4 regions of the Streptomyces sp. NPDC004111 genome follow, and region 1 is predicted to be linked to each of the others. Evidence: riboswitches for the same ligand, from Rfam matches in the RefSeq annotation. Region 1 holds a riboswitch; each other region holds the start of a gene.
The links. Region 1 has a riboswitch for cyclic di-AMP ahead of ACFYVL_RS05435 (peptidoglycan DD-metalloendopeptidase family protein). Riboswitches for the same ligand answer to the same signal wherever they lie in the genome.
Positions count from the first base shown of each region.

Region 2: it holds a riboswitch for cyclic di-AMP, as region 1 does, so the genes downstream of both, ACFYVL_RS11605 (transglycosylase family protein) here and ACFYVL_RS05435 (peptidoglycan DD-metalloendopeptidase family protein) in region 1, are expected to answer to the same signal.
Region 3: it holds a riboswitch for cyclic di-AMP, as region 1 does, so the genes downstream of both, ACFYVL_RS18105 (M23 family metallopeptidase) here and ACFYVL_RS05435 (peptidoglycan DD-metalloendopeptidase family protein) in region 1, are expected to answer to the same signal.
Region 4: it holds a riboswitch for cyclic di-AMP, as region 1 does, so the genes downstream of both, ACFYVL_RS34865 (M23 family metallopeptidase) here and ACFYVL_RS05435 (peptidoglycan DD-metalloendopeptidase family protein) in region 1, are expected to answer to the same signal.

Region 1 covers NZ_JBIAMU010000002.1:217,426-221,824, forward strand. Annotated here, with positions in the region: gene ACFYVL_RS05430 (SGNH/GDSL hydrolase family protein) at 1-517, opposite strand, end outside; gene ACFYVL_RS05435 (peptidoglycan DD-metalloendopeptidase family protein) at 706-1,743, opposite strand; cyclic di-AMP (ydaO/yuaA leader) riboswitch at 1,748-1,955, opposite strand; gene ACFYVL_RS05440 (tyrosine-protein phosphatase) at 2,356-3,180, shown strand; gene ACFYVL_RS05445 (DUF6126 family protein) at 3,239-3,496, opposite strand; gene ACFYVL_RS05450 (helix-turn-helix domain-containing protein) at 3,498-4,106, opposite strand; gene ACFYVL_RS05455 (aspartate aminotransferase family protein) at 4,183-4,399, opposite strand, start outside.
Region 2 covers NZ_JBIAMU010000004.1:430,586-434,984, forward strand. Annotated here, with positions in the region: gene ACFYVL_RS11600 (transglycosylase family protein) at 1-1,113, shown strand, start outside; cyclic di-AMP (ydaO/yuaA leader) riboswitch at 1,402-1,598, shown strand; gene ACFYVL_RS11605 (transglycosylase family protein) at 1,601-2,311, shown strand; gene eno (phosphopyruvate hydratase) at 2,602-3,897, shown strand; gene ACFYVL_RS11615 (septum formation initiator family protein) at 4,138-4,399, shown strand, end outside.
Region 3 covers NZ_JBIAMU010000008.1:240,267-244,665, reverse strand. Annotated here, with positions in the region: gene ACFYVL_RS18115 (M16 family metallopeptidase) at 1-69, shown strand, start outside; gene ACFYVL_RS18110 (M16 family metallopeptidase) at 99-1,466, shown strand; cyclic di-AMP (ydaO/yuaA leader) riboswitch at 1,658-1,827, shown strand; gene ACFYVL_RS18105 (M23 family metallopeptidase) at 1,841-2,635, shown strand; gene ACFYVL_RS18100 (GntR family transcriptional regulator) at 2,858-3,517, shown strand; gene ACFYVL_RS18095 (HPr family phosphocarrier protein) at 3,714-3,995, opposite strand; gene ACFYVL_RS18090 (GNAT family N-acetyltransferase) at 4,194-4,399, shown strand, end outside.
Region 4 covers NZ_JBIAMU010000022.1:16,623-21,021, reverse strand. Annotated here, with positions in the region: tRNA gene ACFYVL_RS34875 (tRNA-Met) at 26-99, shown strand; gene ACFYVL_RS34870 (PP2C family protein-serine/threonine phosphatase) at 271-1,473, shown strand; cyclic di-AMP (ydaO/yuaA leader) riboswitch at 1,820-1,953, shown strand; gene ACFYVL_RS34865 (M23 family metallopeptidase) at 1,965-3,215, shown strand; gene ACFYVL_RS34860 (PrsW family glutamic-type intramembrane protease) at 3,390-4,399, opposite strand, start outside.

The DNA of each region.
Region 1 (4,399 bases):
GGACGGACTTCAGCGACCACAGGTCGAGCACCGGGCAGTCGTAGCGGTCCGCGATGGACCGCACGTGCGCCGAGTAGGTGGCGACCTTGCCGCGCAGGTGGCGCAGCACCGGGACGCCCCGGGTGTCGAAGCCGGTGGTGACCATGACGGTGCCGACCGCCGAGGTCAGGTCGGCGACCGCCTTCTCGAACCGCTCGGCCACGTCGTCGGGGTCGGTGCCGGGCCGGATGATGTCGTTGCCGCCCGCGCAGAAGCTGACCAGGTCGGGGGCCAGCTCCTTGGCCCGCGGGACCTGGTCCGCCACGATCTGGTCGAGGAGCTTGCCCCGCACGGCGAGGTTCGCGTAACGGAAGGTGTGCTCGGGTACCCGGTCGTCCAGAAGGACGGCCAGTCGGTCGGCCCAGCCGAGGTACGCGCCGTCGGGCCCGGGGTCGCCGACCCCTTCGGTGAAGCTGTCCCCGATCGCCGCGTACGACCCGATGGTGCCTGCGCTGAAGAATCTCGAATCGTCTGCCACGTCGACACATCCTTCACTTTCTCAAGTGACCTACGCCACCGTAGGGAGGGGTTGACGGGGGGTGAGATATGCCACCGGTCAAGATTCATTCAACCCGGAATACGCAGGTCGGGCCTCTCGGGACGCGTCCGCGCCCCCGTACCGGTGCCGGTACGGGGGCGCGGAGGACGGGGCGACGGGCCCGTGCGTCAGAGGGAGACGCCCTTCTGGCGCAGGTAGCTCAGCGGGTCGATGTCGGAGCCGTAGCCGGGGCCGGTGCGGATCTCGAAGTGCAGGTGCGGGCCGGTGGAGTTTCCGGTGGAGCCGGAGTAGCCGATCTGCTGGCCGCCGGTGACGCTCTGGCCGGAGCGGACGTTCAGCGCGGAGAGGTGGGCGTACTGCGAGTAGTGGCCGTCGTTGTGCCGGATGACGACCTCGTTGCCGTACGCGCCGCCCCAGCCGGCCGAGACGACGGTGCCCGCGCCGACGGCCTTGACCGAGGTGCCGGAGGAGGCGCGGAAGTCGACGCCGGTGTGGTAGCCACTGGACCAGCTGCCGCCGGAGGCCCGGTAGGAGGTGGAGACGCCGGAGGAGACGGGGGCGGTGAAGCCGGTGCCCGAGCCGGTGGACCGCTCGCGGGTCTCGCTGCGGCGCTCGGTGCGCTGCTCCTGCTTCCCGGTGCGCTCGCGCTTCTCGGTGCGGTGCCCGGTGCGCTGCTCCTTGCGCTCCTCGGTGCGCTCGACGGCCTTGCGCTCGACGGGCGCGGACTGCTTCCCGGCGGCCGGGGCGGCCTGCGTGGAGGTCTTGGCGCCGGAGGCCTTGGCGCCGATCGAGAGCTTCATACCGGGGTAGATCAGCGACGGGTCGCCGCCGACGACGGACCGGTTGTCCTCGTAGAGCTTCTGCCAGCCGCCGCGCACCTTCTCGGCAGCGGCGATCTTCGACAGGTGGTCGCCGGTCACCACGGAGTACGTACGGGTGGCCGTGCGGTCGGCGTCGGTGCGCGGGGCCGCGGTCTGCTCCGCGGCGCGCTGCTGCGGAATCCGCACCTGCTGGGTCTGCTCGGCCTTCGGCTGGGCCGCGTGGCCGGGAGCGACGGCCGGGGCGGCGGCGGGCTCGGCGGCCTGTGCCCCGGCGGCGCCGATCAGCGGGAGGGCCAGAGCCGCACCGCCCGTACCGGCGGCGACGAAGCCGCGGGTGAGCGAGGAACTGGGCTTCGGGCGGCGGTGCTTACCCTTTGCAGGCATGACGGATTCCTCTCCGGCGCCTGCGAGGTGAGCTGTCGGGTTCGGGCTGGAGATGCCCGGCCGCGCTCTTGTCGAGCGCGGCTTCACCCCTAGCCGTACCGGCGGACTCGCGTCCTCCGGTGCCGGCGTACTACCTGGGTCCCCCGCTCCTGCCACACGAAGAAATATGGGTGCGGATGCCGGGCGGTGGCAGGATTCGGCGGTCCACCCGGATTGACGGTGACCGTAAGCGAGTGCGGACCGCCGGAACAAGCCGTTCCCGTCTTCTCCTTCCCGTGCGCACCTCTTCTCCACGGTTCTGCGGTCGTCCCCCATCGGCCCCGGTGCCCGTTTTCCGTTGCTGGCCTGCCATTTGACGCACCGGCACCAGTTGCCCCGCGGTTCCTATGATTCTGCTCACTCGACACCGGAATTCAGTGCCTACAAATTCCCTACATAGCGACAAATCAACCAATTCGCCGCCACGGCTCCGCCTGCCCCTCGACCCTGGCCCCAAGTGCCGAACAAATCCCCCCGAGTTGCCCCAGGAACCCGTCTCCGACCATGTCGTATCGTCGAAACGCGCCCCTCGTCGGTCACCGCTGGCCGGCGAACGACCCTTGAGGAGCACTCGTGACCCAGCAGGTGCCACAGGTCCCCGCCCCGTCGACGTCCCCCGACGCGGAACCCGAGCTGGCCGGGGTACGGAACTTCCGCGACGTGGGCGGTCTGCCGACCGTGGACGGCCGCCGGACGCGGTACGGGCGGCTCTTCCGCAGTGGTCACCTGGCGCACGCCACCGGGCCCGACACCGCGTTCTTCGACTCGCTCGGCCTGCACACGGTCTTCGACTTCCGCAACGCGGCGGACCAGAAGCTGGAGGGCCCGGACGTCGAGCTGAGCGGCGTACGGAACGTGAACATCCCGCTGAGCGACCCGGCCGACGGCGCCGAGTTCTGGCGGATGGTGCGCGACGGGAACATCGACCAGCTGCGCGAGATCCTCGCCGAGGGCAAGGCCGCCGCCCGGATGACCGCCTCGTACCGGCGGATGATCAAGGAGCGGGCCGCCGAGCACAGCCGGGTGCTGCACGCGCTGGCCGAGGACAGCGTCCCCGCGCTGATGCACTGCGCGGCGGGCAAGGACCGGGCGGGCCTGGCGATAGCCGTGACCCTGCTCGCCGTGGGGGTCGAGCGCGAGGCGATCACCGCCGACTACCTGAAGTCGAACGACCCGCACCGCCGCTACAAGGTGCGCCGCGGCAGTGACTCGCCGGAGGCGATGAACGACGAGGTGATGGGGCTGCTCGCACCGCTCTTCGACGCCCGCGCCGCCTACATAGACGCGGCGTTCGACACCATCGAGGAGACCTGGGGCGACACCGCGACCTACCTCTCCCGGGGGCTGGGGCTCGCGCCCGAAACCCGTGAGGCCCTGCGCGAGCGCCTCACGGCGTAGCCCCGGCAGCGCGGGGTCCGGCGGGGCGGGGTCCGGCGGGGCGGACCCCCGGGAGGGCTCAGCCCTCGCCGCCGAGGGTGAAGAGCAGGTAGATGAAGGCCGCGAAGACGTGGCCGACGGCGACGTAGAGGAAGACCCGCAGGACCAGGCCGCGCGGGGCCCGGTCCTCCACGAAGCCGAGCACTCCGGAGGAGCGGCCCGCGCCGTCGTTCCAGTCGGCCTTCTTGCTGTCCACCTGGCCGGAGTGGGCCATCTCGTCGGCGGCCCTGGCGATCGCGGCCATCGCGGCGTTCTGGGACTCGGTGAGCTCCGCCATCTCATGACTCCTGGGGCAGGCAGAGACCGGCAACGGTGCTCTGCATCAGTGTGTGGACGAAAAGCAGCTCGGCCCCGCCCGGGTTCACCGCGGTGATCCGGTGCGGGGTGAGCGAGTCGAAGTGGGCGCTGTCGCCCGCGTCCAGCAGGTGGACGCTCTCCCCCAGGACCAGCCGCAGCCGCCCTTCGAGGACGTACAGCCACTCCTCGCCGGGGTGCACCCGCACGAGGTCCTGCTGCGCGGCGTGCGGAACGTGGACCCGCAGCGCCTGCATCGCCCGCCCCGAGCCGCCCGCCTGCCGGTAGGTCCAGCCGTCGGCCTCGCGCGCGCTCATGTCGCCGGCCCGCAGCACGGCGTCGCGGTCGCCGGTCCGCTCGCCCAGCACCTCGGAGACGGTCGTACCGTAGATACGGGCCAGGGCCAGCAGCATCGGCAGCGAGGGCTGGCGCTGTCCGGTCTCCAGCCGGGAGAGGTGGGCGGGCGAGAGCCCGGCACGGCCGGCCGCGGCCTCCAGCGTGAAACCGCTGCGGCGGCGGAGTTCTCGCAGGTGGGGGGCGACCGAAGGCAGCTCGCCGGAGTCCTCGGCCGCCTCTTCGAGGCGTGGCGTCATACGTCCATTGAGCCAGACGCGTTGCCTCCGGGGCAAACCACTTGCCCCAGAGGCAAAAACTCCGCGTTCCGGCCCGCTACCGGTTGAGGACCGCCTGCTTCACCAGTGTCCTGCTGAAGTCCCACATCAGTCCCCCGCCGCTGTGTGCGTCGTCCATCACGGCGGTGAAGGCCGCGACGAAGCGCTCGACCTCCTTCTCCCCCACCGTCAGCGGCGGGATCAGCTTGATCACTTCGAGGTGGTCGCCGGAGACCTGGGTGAGGATCCGGTGCTTCTGCAGCAGCGGTACGACG
Region 2 (4,399 bases), on a different contig from region 1:
TCCGGGAACGGTCGGCACCGTCGTCCGCGTCAGGCACCCGCTCTCATCGTCGCGGCCGGGGTGACCGGGTCCGCCATCGCGATTCCGCTGCTCGGCGCGACCAGCGCCGGAGCGGCGGAGGCGGGTACGTGGGACCGGGTCGCCGAGTGCGAGAGCGGCGGCATGTGGAGTGCCGACCTGGGCAACGGGTTCTACGGCGGGCTCCAGTTCTCGCAGGAGAAGTGGGACCAGTACGGGGGCGCGGACTACGCGGAGCGCCCCGACCTCGCGAGCCGTTCCCAGCAGATCCGGATCGCGAACAAGGTGCTCGCGGCCGAGGGGCCGCAGGCCTGGCCGAGCTGTGCGGTCATATCCGGGCTCGCCCCGGGCGGCGGTTCCGGGAGCGGTGCGGGCTCCGGGGGAGTGGACGCGGCCGACCCCGGTACGGACACGCCCGCGCAGCCGAAGCCGCCGGCCGGCTCCGTGCAGCCCGACACGCCGGATTCCCAGACGGACCGGGACATCCCGGACAGCGGGCCGGAGTCAGGGACGCCGTCCGGCTCCACCGGGGGCCAGGTGCCGGGCAGCAGCACCGACCCGGCCCAGCCGACCCCCGGCACCAGCGTCGGCCCGAGCACGGGCCCGAGCACCGGTCCCGGCGCGAAGCCGACCGTCCCCGGTACGGACCCGAGCGCCGATCCGAGTGCGGACCCGGGCGCGGACCCGACGGCCGAGCGGCCCGCTCCTGGGGCGACGACGCCCGGTACCACCACTCCGGGCGGCGGCAAGCACCGCGGCACCCCCGCCCCGGAGAACTCCCTTCCCGGTGCGGACGGTTCGCAGGACCCCTCCACGGGCCCCGTCACCGACCCGTCGGCCGATCCGACGGTCCCGCCCGCGGCCGATGAGCGCGAGTCCGGCCGGCATGCCTCCCGCGGGGGCGGCAAGTCGCCCGACGGGCCCGCCGCGGACGACACGTACACCGTGCGTCCCGGGGACAACCTCTGGCACATCGCCGACGAGGCGAAGCTGCCCGGCGGGTGGCCGGCGCTCTACGAGGCGAACAAGACCTCCCTCGGTGACGACCCGGACCTCATCCGCCCTGGCCAGCACCTCGAACTGGGCGAGAAATAACCGGGAAACCATCACATTTCACGGGCAGTTAGGGAGTGAATGTCCGGTTCTGCGCGAGTGAGACATGAGTCTCTTCGCCCCAACTGGCGTGTCCCTTCCGGCAGCTCCTCCTGCGCCCCTTCTGACCTGCGTAAACGAGGGTTCCGGAAGGGCAAGGAGGGGTGAGATGTCCCCGATGTTCCTCTTTGAACATCGGGGACTCCTGTGTTTACGGTCGTCCTCGCTCGCCACCGGTGAGCACCGGAGCCCGTCACGCCGAATCCTGCCGGCGGGTCCCGGGAGCAGTCGTCGCGTACAGCGCCGTAGGCAGGAGCGGGGGACCCAAGGTAAGTGCCGGGCCCGGACGTTGAGAGACGTACGGAAACGGCTTGGGGTGAAGTCGCCGAGCGGAACGCAGCCTTCAGGGATGCGGACCGGAAGGGCGGCCGGGCGAACTCACAGCCCGAACCCGACAGCTCACCTCGAAGGCGTCGGTGAGGAGACATCCATGTCGCTTTTCAGCAAGGGCAAGCACCGCCGTCCGTCCAAGGCCACTCGCGTCGCCGCCTACGCCGGCGTCGCCGGTGTCGCGGTCGCCGCCCCGCTGATGGGGGCCACCTCGGCCTCCGCCGCCTCCGTCGACACCTGGGACGCCGTCGCCCAGTGCGAGTCCGGCGGCAACTGGTCCATCAACACCGGCAACGGCTACTACGGCGGTCTGCAGTTCTCGCAGTCCTCCTGGGCCGCCGCGGGCGGCACCCAGTACGCCCCGCGCGCCGACCAGGCCTCCAAGGGCCAGCAGATAGCCACCGCCGAGCGGCTGCTCGACATGCAGGGTCCGGGTGCCTGGGCCTGCGCCGGTGCCGGCAACCTGAGCAACGACGGTGTCGACCCGGGCGTGGGCACCGGTGCGAAGTCCGCCCCGAAGCAGCAGAAGCAGCAGCGCTCCGAGGCCCCCGCCGCGTCCCGCAGCGAGGCCCGTCAGGCCCCGAAGGCCGAGCGGTCCGCGCCGAAGGCGGCCCCCAAGGCCGCCCCGAAGGCCGCCGCCCCGATCAAGAAGGGTGACGGCGAGTACAAGGTCAAGTCCGGCGACACCCTCGCCAAGATCGCCGAGGCCCACAAGGTCAAGGGCGGCTGGCAGCACATCATGGACCTGAATGAGGGAGTCGTCACCGATGCCGACCTCATCTTCCCGGGTCAGCAGCTCCACCTGAGCTGACCCCGCACGGGGGCGGTGGCCCACCCCCGCCGCCCCCCTGCCGGGACCCCGGTCTGGCGCGACTTCCCCCCGTATGCGCCCGGCCGGGGTCTTTTGCGTATGCACACAGAGTGAACCGCGGCGTAACGTTCCGTCGCTCCGTGAGGGTCTTTCGTCCTGTAATACAGGCATTCGGGCATCTTTTCGTCCCAGCGGGCGGTCGATCGGCTGGCCGATGCCCGTGGGCCGGTTAGGCTCTTGTCGCAAGGCAAAAGTGACCCTGCACCCCTAGCGTCACATTCCATAAGGAGATGCTCGTGCCGTCCATCGACGTCGTCGTAGCCCGGGAAATCCTGGACTCCCGAGGCAACCCCACGGTCGAGGTCGAGGTCGGCCTCGACGACGGCAGCACGGGTCGTGCTGCTGTTCCGTCCGGCGCCTCGACCGGTGCCTTCGAGGCCATCGAGCTCCGCGACGGTGACCCGAACCGCTACCTCGGCAAGGGTGTCGAGAAGGCCGTCCTCGCCGTCATCGAGCAGATCGGCCCGGAGCTCGTCGGCTACGACGCGACCGAGCAGCGCCTGATCGACCAGGCGATGTTCGACCTCGACGCCACCGAGAACAAGGGCTCGCTGGGCGCCAACGCGATCCTGGGCGTCTCGCTCGCCGTCGCGCACGCCGCCTCCGAGGCCAGCGACCTGCCGCTGTTCCGCTACCTCGGCGGTCCGAACGCGCACCTGCTGCCCGTCCCGATGATGAACATCCTCAACGGTGGGTCGCACGCCGACTCCAACGTCGACATCCAGGAGTTCATGATCGCCCCGATCGGCGCGGAGTCCTTCTCCGAGGCCCTTCGCTGGGGCGCCGAGGTCTACCACACCCTCAAGAAGGTCCTGCACACCAAGGGCCTGTCCACGGGCCTGGGCGACGAGGGCGGCTTCGCGCCGAACCTGGAGTCCAACCGCGCCGCGCTCGACCTCATCGTCGAGGCCATCAAGCAGGCCGGTTACGTGCCCGGCGAGCAGATCGCGCTCGCGCTCGACGTCGCCGCGTCCGAGTTCTACAAGGACGGCAAGTACGAGTTCGAGGGCAAGTCCCGCTCGGCCGCCGAGATGACCGAGTACTACGAGGAGCTCGTCTCCGCGTACCCGCTGGTCTCCATCGAGGACCCGCTGTACGAGGACGACTGGGCCGGCTGGAAGGTCATCACCGACAAGCTGGGCGCCAAGGTCCAGATCGTCGGCGACGACCTCTTCGTCACCAACCCGGAGCGCCTGGCCCGCGGCATCGAGGAGGGCTCGGCCAACGCCCTGCTCGTCAAGGTGAACCAGATCGGTTCGCTCACCGAGACGCTGGACGCCGTCGAGCTGGCCCAGCGCAACGGCTTCAAGTGCATGATGAGCCACCGTTCCGGCGAGACCGAGGACGTCACCATCGCCGACCTCGCCGTCGCGGTGAACTGCGGCCAGATCAAGACCGGCGCCCCGGCCCGCTCGGACCGCGTCGCCAAGTACAACCAGCTGCTGCGCATCGAGGAGATCCTCGACGACGCCGCGGTGTACGCGGGCCGCAGCGCCTTCCCGCGGTTTCGCTCCGCGAACCAGTAGGCACAGCGCTCCGCGAACCAGTAGGCACAGCGCTCCGCGAACCAGTAGGCACAGCGCTCCGCGAACCAGTAGGCACAGCGCTCCGCGAACCAGTAAGCACAGCAAGGGCTGATCCCGGCCCGCCGGCCCCGGTCGGCACGCCAGTCGTACCTACGTCCCCGGCCACGGTCCCGTACCGTGTCCGGGGACGTAGGCGCGTTCGGGACGCTCGGCGCGCGCAGGCACTTCGGGGAGGCGGCAGTGGCAGGCAAGGACCGGTTCTCCACGACGACGAGGCTGCGGCTGCTCGGCGAGCAGACCGCCGCCCGGGTCTACCGCTCCCAGACCCGCCGCCAGGCCCGCCGCTCGCGCCTCACCGGCCGGGCCGCGCTGCTGGTGCTGGTGATGTGCACGCTGGTGGTGGCCCTCGCGTACCCGATACGGCAGTACTTCTCGCAGCGCACCGAGATCAGCGACCAGGAGCACGCCAGGAACGAGGCGGCGCGCCGGGTCGAGCAGCTGC
Region 3 (4,399 bases), on a different contig from region 1:
GCCGGGTCCGACGACGCCGGGCAGGACGGCGCCGTGCAGGAAGACACGCAGGAAGGGGCGGACAAGTGACGGAGACCGCAGCAGCCGTGACCAGCGACATGCAGTTCCACCCGCAGCCGCAGGCCGGCCCGGCGACACCGTGGGCCTTCCCGGCCCCCGAGCGCGGCGCGCTGCCCAACGGGCTGACCGTGCTGCGCTGCCACCGCCCCGGCCAGCGGCTGGTGGCCGTCGAGGTCTTCCTCGCCGCCCCGCTGGAGGCCGAGCCCGCGGGCCTCGACGGAGTGGCCACCATCATGTCGCGCGCCTTCACCGAGGGCACCGACAAGCACTCCGCCGAGGAGTTCGCCGCCGAGCTGGAGCGCTGCGGCGCCACCCTCGACGCGTTCGCCGACCACCCGGGCGTCCGGGTCTCCCTCGAAGTCCCGGTCTCCCGGCTGCCGAAGGCGCTCGGGCTGCTCGCGGACGCCCTGCGCGCGCCCGCGTTCGCGGACGGCGAGATCGAGCGGCTGGTGCGCAACCGGCTCGACGAGATCCCGCACGAGGCGGCCAACCCCTCGCGGCGGGCCGCCAAACAGCTCTCCAAGGAGCTCTTCCCGGCGTCGCTGCGGATGTCGCGCCCCCGGCAGGGCACCGAGGAGACGGTGAAGAGCATCGACTCCGCGGCCGTGCGCGCCTTCTACGAGGCGCACGTCCGCCCGGCCACCGCCACCGCGGTCGTCGTCGGCGACCTGGACGGCACCGACCTGGACGCCGTGCTGGCCGACACCCTGGGGGAGTGGACCGGCAACACCGCCGAGCCGCGCCCGATGACGCCCGTCACGGCCGACGACACCGGACGGGTCGTCGTCGTGGACCGTCCGGGCGCCGTCCAGACGCAGCTGCTGATCGGCCGTATCGGCGCCGACCGGCACGACCGCGTCTGGCCCGCCCAGGTGCTGGGCACGTACTGCCTGGGCGGCACCCTCACCTCCCGGCTGGACCGCGTCCTGCGCGAGGAGAAGGGCTACACGTACGGAGTACGCGCCTTCGGCCAGGTGCTGCGCTCCGCCGAGGACGGCACCGGCGCCGCCATGCTGGCCATCAGCGGCTCCGTGGACACCGAGTCGACCGGGCCCGCCCTGGAGGACCTCTGGAAGGTCCTGCGGACGCTGGCGGCCGAGGGGCTCACCGACGCCGAGCGCGACGTGGCCGTGCAGAACCTGGTGGGCGTCGCCCCGCTCAAGTACGAGACGGCGTCCGCCGTCGCGGGCACCCTGGCCGACCAGGTCGAGCAGCACCTGCCCGACGACTTCCAGGCCCAGCTGTACGCCAGGCTCGCGCAGACCGGCACCGTGGAGGCCACCGCGGCCGTCGTGAACGCCTTCCCGGTGGACCGGCTCGTCACCGTCCTGGTCGGCGACGCCGCGCGGATCGCCGAGCCGGTGCGGGCGCTCGGCATCGGTGAGGTTTCCGTCGTCACCGGCTGACAAATCAGGACAAGGAGGGCCCCGATGACTGATGAGTTGTCGGGGTCCTCCTGTATGTCCGGTTTGTTGTGGAGGTTGCGTGTCTGCCGTGTGGGCTGCGTTACAAAACCCCGTCTCTGTTTGGTGATTGAAACAGGGGCCGCTTAGCGTCGGTCCGGCTGTCCGTCAGAGTGCGCCGCAACCGCGGCACCGGACAGTCATCGCCGAGTCCCCGTCAGGCGCGAGCCTGGGGAGCCGGGGACCCACTTACGTCCCTGGGGTGAATCGGACGCCATCGCCCTTCACGGGCCGGTGGGGCCCGTAGGAGACCTTCCTGCTCCGAACCCGTCAGCTAACCCGGTAGGCGAGAAGGAAGGAAAGGAAACAGCCTCTTCATGGCGTTCACCCGTGCCGCCGGGAAGCACCGTCGTCCCTCCGTGCTGTCGCGCAGGAGCGCGAACATCGCCGGAGTTGCCGCCCTCACCACGACGGGCGTCATCGGGACGCTGGCCCCGCAGGCCCTCGCCGCCGAGCAGGACCTGACCGCCGAGGACACCGGCGCCATCCGCGCGGTCGTCCTGGAGGACACCGTGACGGACAACCTCGCCGAGAAGGTCGAGGCCCAGGCCGCCGCCCAGAAGCACGCCTACGAGAAGGCCGAGGCCGAGCGCAAGGCCGAGGAGGCCCGCCGGGCGGAGGCCAAGCGCAAGGCCGAGGCGAAGATCAAGAAGGAGCGCGAGGAGCGCGAGCGCGCCGCCCGCGAGGCCGAGCGCAAGCGCCTCAACTCCTTCCGGCTGCCGGTCGCCGGCTCCTACGTCTCCACCGGCTACCAGACCGGCGGAGCCATGTGGTCCTCCGGCAGCCACTCCGGCGTCGACTTCCACGCCTCCTCCGGCAGCTCCGTCGTCGCCGTCGGCTCGGGCACGGTCGTCGAGGCCGGCTGGGGCGGCGCGTACGGCAACAACATCGTGATCCGGATGAACGACGGTTCGTACACCCAGTACGGCCACCTCTCCTCGATCGGTGTCTCGGTCGGGCAGTCCGTCACCCCCGGCGAGCAGATAGGCCTCTCCGGCTCCACCGGCAACTCCTCCGGCCCGCACCTGCACTTCGAGGCCCGCACCTCCCCCGACTACGGTTCGGACATCGACCCGGTCGCCTACCTGCGCGGCCACGGCGTCCGCGTCTGACCGAATCCCGCGCGCGGCCCCGTACCTCCCGTCGTTTCCCCGAAGGCCCCGGCTCCTCGTGAGCCGGGGCCTTCGGCGTTCCCGCGCTTTTCCGGCAATTCTTGCGGCCCACCGGCCGCCGCGGCCAAATTTCGGCCATGAATTTCCGCCGCCCGTCGGCAGTTCGGGCCCGCTGCAATAGAGTTCCGGAAAGGCGGTTGCAGAACGGACGGAGGGACGGGCATGCGCATTCCCGCGCATTCGGTGTGTACGGCGATCCGCGACGACATCGTGTCGGGGGCCCTGCCGCGCGGCAGCCGGCTGACCGAGGAACTGCTGGCCGGCCGGTACGGGGTCTCGCGGGTCCCGGTCCGCGAGGCGCTGCGCACGCTGGAGTCCGAGGGCTTCGTCACCCGCCGCAGGAACGTGGGCGCCTGCGTCGCCGAGCCCACCGCGCAGGAGGCCGCCGACCTGCTGGAGGTGCGGACGCTGCTGGAGCCCCTGGGAGCGGCTCGGGCGGCCGTGCGGCGCAGCGAGGCGCACCTCAAGGTGCTGCGCGGGCTGGTCAGGCTGGGGCAGGAGCGGGCCGGGCAGCCGGAGGGCGACGATCTCGCCGCGCTCGGCGGCTGGTTCCACGAGACGCTCGCCCAGGCCTCCGCCAGCCCCGGACTGATCACCCTGCTCACCCAGCTGCGGCACAAGACCACCTGGATGTACGTCTCGGAGCGGTCCGTCCGCCCCGCCGAGCGGTGGGCGGAGCACGGCGCGATCGTGGACGCGGTGGCCCGGCGCGACGCGGAGCGGGCCAGGACGCTGACCGCCCGGCACGCGGAGCGGGCGGCGGCCTCGTACCGCATGAGGATTCCGCAACATGCCGTAAACCTGGCGAGCGGCCGGAATTAACACGGGGTCCGTATAAAAAGCAGTGGCAGGGGCGGCCCTATTCGGGATTGCGCCCGCCAGGAATTCCCGGGAAGAAATTCACCGGGTAATTTCCGCGCGCCCCGCGGAACGACGGAAGCCGCGGTCCCGTTCTCGGGACCGCGGCTTCCGCGCGAAGATTCGCCCGTACGGGCGCGACCTTTCGGGGCCGTACGGGTCAGACGGTCTCGGGGAGCTCGTCCAGGCCCTCGGCGACCAGCTTCGCCAGACGGTCCAGGGCGGTGTCCGCGCCCTCGGCCTCGGACGCCAGCACGATCTCCTCGCCGCCCTGTGCGCCCAGGCCCAGCAGCGCCAGCATCGAAGCGGCGTTGACCGGGTTGCCGCCCGCCTTGGCGATGGTGACGGGGACGCCGGTGGCCGTGACGGCGCGGACGAAGATGGAGGCGGGGCGGGCGTGCAGGCCTTCGGCCCAGCCGACGGTGACGCGGCGCTCAACCATGGTGTTGCCCTTCGTGTTCATGCTTGGTTGTCTAGACCAGTCTCTCATGTGGTGCGGGCTGCTCTGCCCGACGAAAGTCCCGCCGGAAGTCCCGTCGGACAACCCGGGACCGGCACCTGCCCGCGGCCCCGCGGCGGCACCGGGAGCAGCACCAGAGTGCCCCGCCCTCCCCGGGCCCGCGAGTCGTAGGCTGCCTCCATGGGCATGGCTGCGGACGATGCGGATCAGGCGGAGCGGGACCCCGACGGCGTGCGCCCGGGGGCGCCCGGTCGCCCCGAGCACGTGTACCCCGACCACTGGGAGGCCGACGTGGTGCTGCGCGACGGCGGCACCGCGCGCATCCGGCCCATCACCACCGAGGACGCCGAGCGGCTGGTCAGCTTCTACGAGCAGGTCTCCGACGA
Region 4 (4,399 bases), on a different contig from region 1:
GATGGCGTAGGGTTGTGTTCACCGACGCGGGGTGGAGCAGCTCGGTAGCTCGCTGGGCTCATAACCCAGAGGTCGCAGGTTCAAATCCTGTCCCCGCTACTGAAGACCTGAGGCCCGGAACTCGACAGAGTTCCGGGCCTCAGGCGTGTGCGGACCTACCGGGCCTCGTGCCGGACGCGCACGCGGCCCGTCCCCCACATGGCGGATGCCGATTCGCCCTGCGGCGCGGCTCCGGCAAGCCTGGGTGGGGAGCGGTACCGTCCGCACCCGGTGCGGACCTGGGCAGGAGAGCAGACGGTGGCGGGGTACGAGCGCGGTCGCGACGGGGTCGAGGGCGGGGCCGACCAGGCGGAGAAGGGCCGCAGGAGCAGGCGGTTCGTACGGACGCTGCCCCCTCTCATGATCATCGGTGGGGCCGTCTTCGACGCGTCCTCGCCGCCGAACTTCACCGCCGCCCCGCTGTTCGCCGCGGCTCCGCTGGTCGCCGCCCCCTTCTTCGGTCTCGCCGCCACCGTGCTGACGGCGGTCGCCTCGGTGCTGGCCGTGGTGGGGCTGCGCATCCACGACGACTCGCTGAAGAGGGTGCTGTCGGTGACCGAGCTGGTGACGGTGCTGACCGTCGCCGTGCTGGCCGTCTTCATCAACCGGGTCGTGCGCCGCGGGGACCGGCGGCTCGCCTCGGTGCGGGTCATCGCGGAGGCCGCCCAGCGGGCCGTCGTCCCCACGCCGCCGGAGAGCATCGGCGGACTGCAGATCGCGGCGCGGTACGAGGCGGCGGAGGCGGACGCGTTCATCGGCGGCGACCTCTTCGCGGTGCAGGACACCCCGCACGGGGTGCGGCTGGTCGTGGGGGACGTACGGGGCAAGGGGCTGGAGGCCGTCGAGGCGGTCGCGGTGGTGGTGGGCGCGTTCCGGGAGGCGGCCGAGACGGAGAGCACCCTGGAGGGCGTCGCGCAGCGGCTGGAACGGGCGCTGGCCAGGGAGGGCCGGCGGCGCGAGGGACTGGACGCGATGGAGGGGTTCACGACGGCGGTGCTCGCCGAGATCCCGCGCGCCGGGGGCGTCGTACGGCTGGTGAACCGGGGGCATCCCGAGCCGCTGCTGCTGTACGCGGACGGCGAGCTGGACGTGCTGACGCCGGAGGAGTTCGCGCTGCCGCTGGGGATGGGCGACCTGGGGGACTGGCCGGACCGGGCGCGGGAGGTCCGCTTCCCCGGTGGTTCGACGCTGGTGTTCTACACGGACGGGCTCTCCGAGGCGCGGGACGCGGCGGGTGTCTTCTACGACCCGGCGCTGCGGCTGCACCGGTCGCTGTTCCCCGGCCCCGAGGCCGTGCTGGAGGCGCTGACGAGCGACGTACGGGTGCACACCGGCGGCAAGCAGACGGACGACATGGCGCTGCTCGCGGTGGGGCGGCCGGGCGAGGGGCAGCCCGCCCGGCGGCGGACCGTGGAGATCGTGAAACGGCCCTGAGGGCCGGGTGCGGGACCGCGCGGCCGGCGGGGGCTCGGCGGCGGGCCGGGCACCGCGGCGCGATGGCTACGGGTTGTTACGGGGCGTGCTCGAAGGGGCGCGCTCCGCATAACAATTGACGATCTATCAGTTGTGGAGAGTTTGCGCGCAAGGCAACGCGAGTGACCGAAGGGGCGTCAGGGGGCCGTTGGGTCGCCCTGTTTGATGGCCTTTTGGGGCTGATGTCCTGGCCATCGATGCGCGCTCTGCGTTAACGATCAACAGGAACGGCTTGGAAATCCACTTGTGTGTCTATTAACGTTCGATAACGCAGCGCGGTCGTCCCAGCCGTCGTCAGAGACGGCGCCGTGCGCGTGCGCCGAATTCCGTGAGGAAACCGGGGAACCACCAATTGGGGTGAATCGGGCCGAACCTGGCCCGTAGGAGACCTTCCTGCTCCGAACCCGTCAGCTAACCCGGTAGGCGAGAAGGAAGGAAAGGAGCGCGCCTCCGTGGCGTCCAACAGGCCTGCCCCCGAGTCCCCCGCAGCCCCCGCTTTCTCGTACGGGGCGTACGGCGTCCCGAACGACACCGACGGGACGGAGGGCACCGGCCACGGCTACGGCTACGGCGCCACCGCGACGATGCCGACGGTCCCGGCGCAGCAGCAGCGCGGCGGCTACGAGGGCTTCGTGGAGTTCGACGGTCCGCCCGCCTCCACCGAGGAGTGGAACCCCACCGAGGACTCCGTCGTTCCGGTCCGCGGCAAGCACCGGGTCGCCAAGCAGCGCGGCTCGCTGGCCCGCAGTTCCACCGTGCTGGGCGTCGGTGTGATCGCGGCCGTCGGCGCGGGCGGCATCGCCACCGCGCAGGACAAGCCCGCCGTCTCCATATCGCTGCCGGACCAGATCTCCGATTCCCTCGACTCCCTCGCCGACGCCCTGCCGGACGCCAAGTCCCTGCCGGGTGTCGGCGCTCTGGTTTCCGGCTCCGACGACGAGAAGCCGGGCTCCGGGTCCGGTACCGGGGAGGAGCTGATGGCCGCCCCCGCCCCCGCGGCGGCTCCCGTCGCCGCCACCGACCAGGCCGGGCACGCCGTCGGACAGCAGCCGGGCGCGGGCGACAGCCTGCGCGCCCGCATCCTCCAGCAGGCCGAGCAGCAGCGCTCCGCCGCCGACGCCGCCGTCCGGGAGGCCGCCCGCGCGCAGGCCGTCAAGGACGCCGCAGCCGAGGCGAAGAAGCAGCGCGACGAGGCCCACGCGAAGGCCGAGAAGGCCGCCCGGGAGAAGGCCGAGGCCGAGGAGCGCGCCAAGGCCGCCGCCGCGGCGAAGGCGGAGGCCGAGCGGCTCGCCAAGCTGGCCGCCAGCTACTCGCTGCCCACCTCGGGCTACTACCTCAGCGCCACCTTCGGGCAGTCCGGCTCGATGTGGTCCTCGGGCCACCACACCGGACTCGACTTCGCGGCCGGTGCCGGCACCCCGGTCAAGGCCGTCCACCAGGCGACCGTCAAGTCGGCCAACTACTCCGGCAGCTACGGCTACCGGATCGTCCTCGAACTGCCCGACGGCACCGAGGTCTGGTACTGCCACCTCTCCCAGATGAACGTCTCGCCCGGCGAGAAGGTCTCCACCGCCCAGGTCATCGGCAACGTCGGCGCCACCGGCAACGTGTCCGGCGCGCACCTGCACCTGGAGGTGCACACCCCGGGCGGCGACGGCATCGACCCGGCCGCGTGGCTGCGCGGCAAGGGCCTCACCCTCTGACGCGGCGCTCCACCCCGCTACCCGGTCCCCGCCCCGTGCGGGGACCGCGGTCTGCCGAACTCCGGCAGTCCTGGCGCTCACCCCCCGACGCCAGGGCTGCCGGTTCGCATGTGCGGCCACGCGCCGTGCCACCTGCCGCCGCACGCCCCGGCCACCGGTCCGCGGCCGACGGCCTCAGCGCCTGTACGGGTTGTACGCCGCCGCGTACGCCGGGTGGTACGGCGGCGGCAGCATCCGTATGCGCCCGGTGACCTGGGCCGCGTACACCAGCGCCGGGCTCGCGATCCGCTTGCGCTGCCATAGCCGGTGCAGCAGTTCGCGCTCGCGGGCGGTGAACTCGGCCGCCGCCTCGGAGCAGGCCACGGCGCGCCGGGCCCGGTACCGCAGAAAGGCGAGAGCGGTGGCGGCCCGCTCGTACTCGGCGACCGCGCGGGCGCCGTCCGGGCCGTACGACCGGGCCGCGTACCCCTGGGCCAGCGAGCGGGCCCGCATCGACGACAGGGCCGGCGGTTCGGCCGGCTCCAGCCAGCCCGCGGCGGCGTACGCGGGCAGCTCGGCGCCGAGCAGCCGCAGTTCGCGCTGCCGGGTCCAGATCGACAGCCAGGTCAGGAACGCGAACACCGGCACCATGAACAGCCCGTACACCGCGTAGAAGCCGAACGGGCCGAAGGCCGCCGACCCGTTCCACAGGGCGTGCATGCCCATGGCCAGGAGCAGCCCGAGCAGCGGCAGCGCGACCCGGCGGACCCGCGCCCAGGCACCGGACCTGCCCCGGCGGGCGGGCACGAGCGCCACCAGCCCGAAGCCGATGCCGGTCAGCACGGTGAACAGGGGATGCGCGAACGGCGACATGATCACCCGGACGAAGAAGGTGCCCGCGGTCACCGAGCCCAGACCGGAGAACCCGAACGCCTGGTCCTCGCCGAAGGCGTTGCCCAGATAGAGGATGTTCTCGGTGAAGGCGAAGCCGGTCGCGGTGAAGCCCGCGACCACCACCCCGTCCACGATCCCGGTGAAGTCCCGTCTGCGGAACAGGAAGATCAGCAGGATCGCCACCGCCTTCGCGGACTCCTCGACGACCGGTGCCACGACCGTCGCGCCGAGCGTGTCCGCCCCGTCGGGATCGGCGGTGGCCACGGCTATCCACCGCACGGCGAAGCTGTTGGCGGTGATCGCCACGAGTG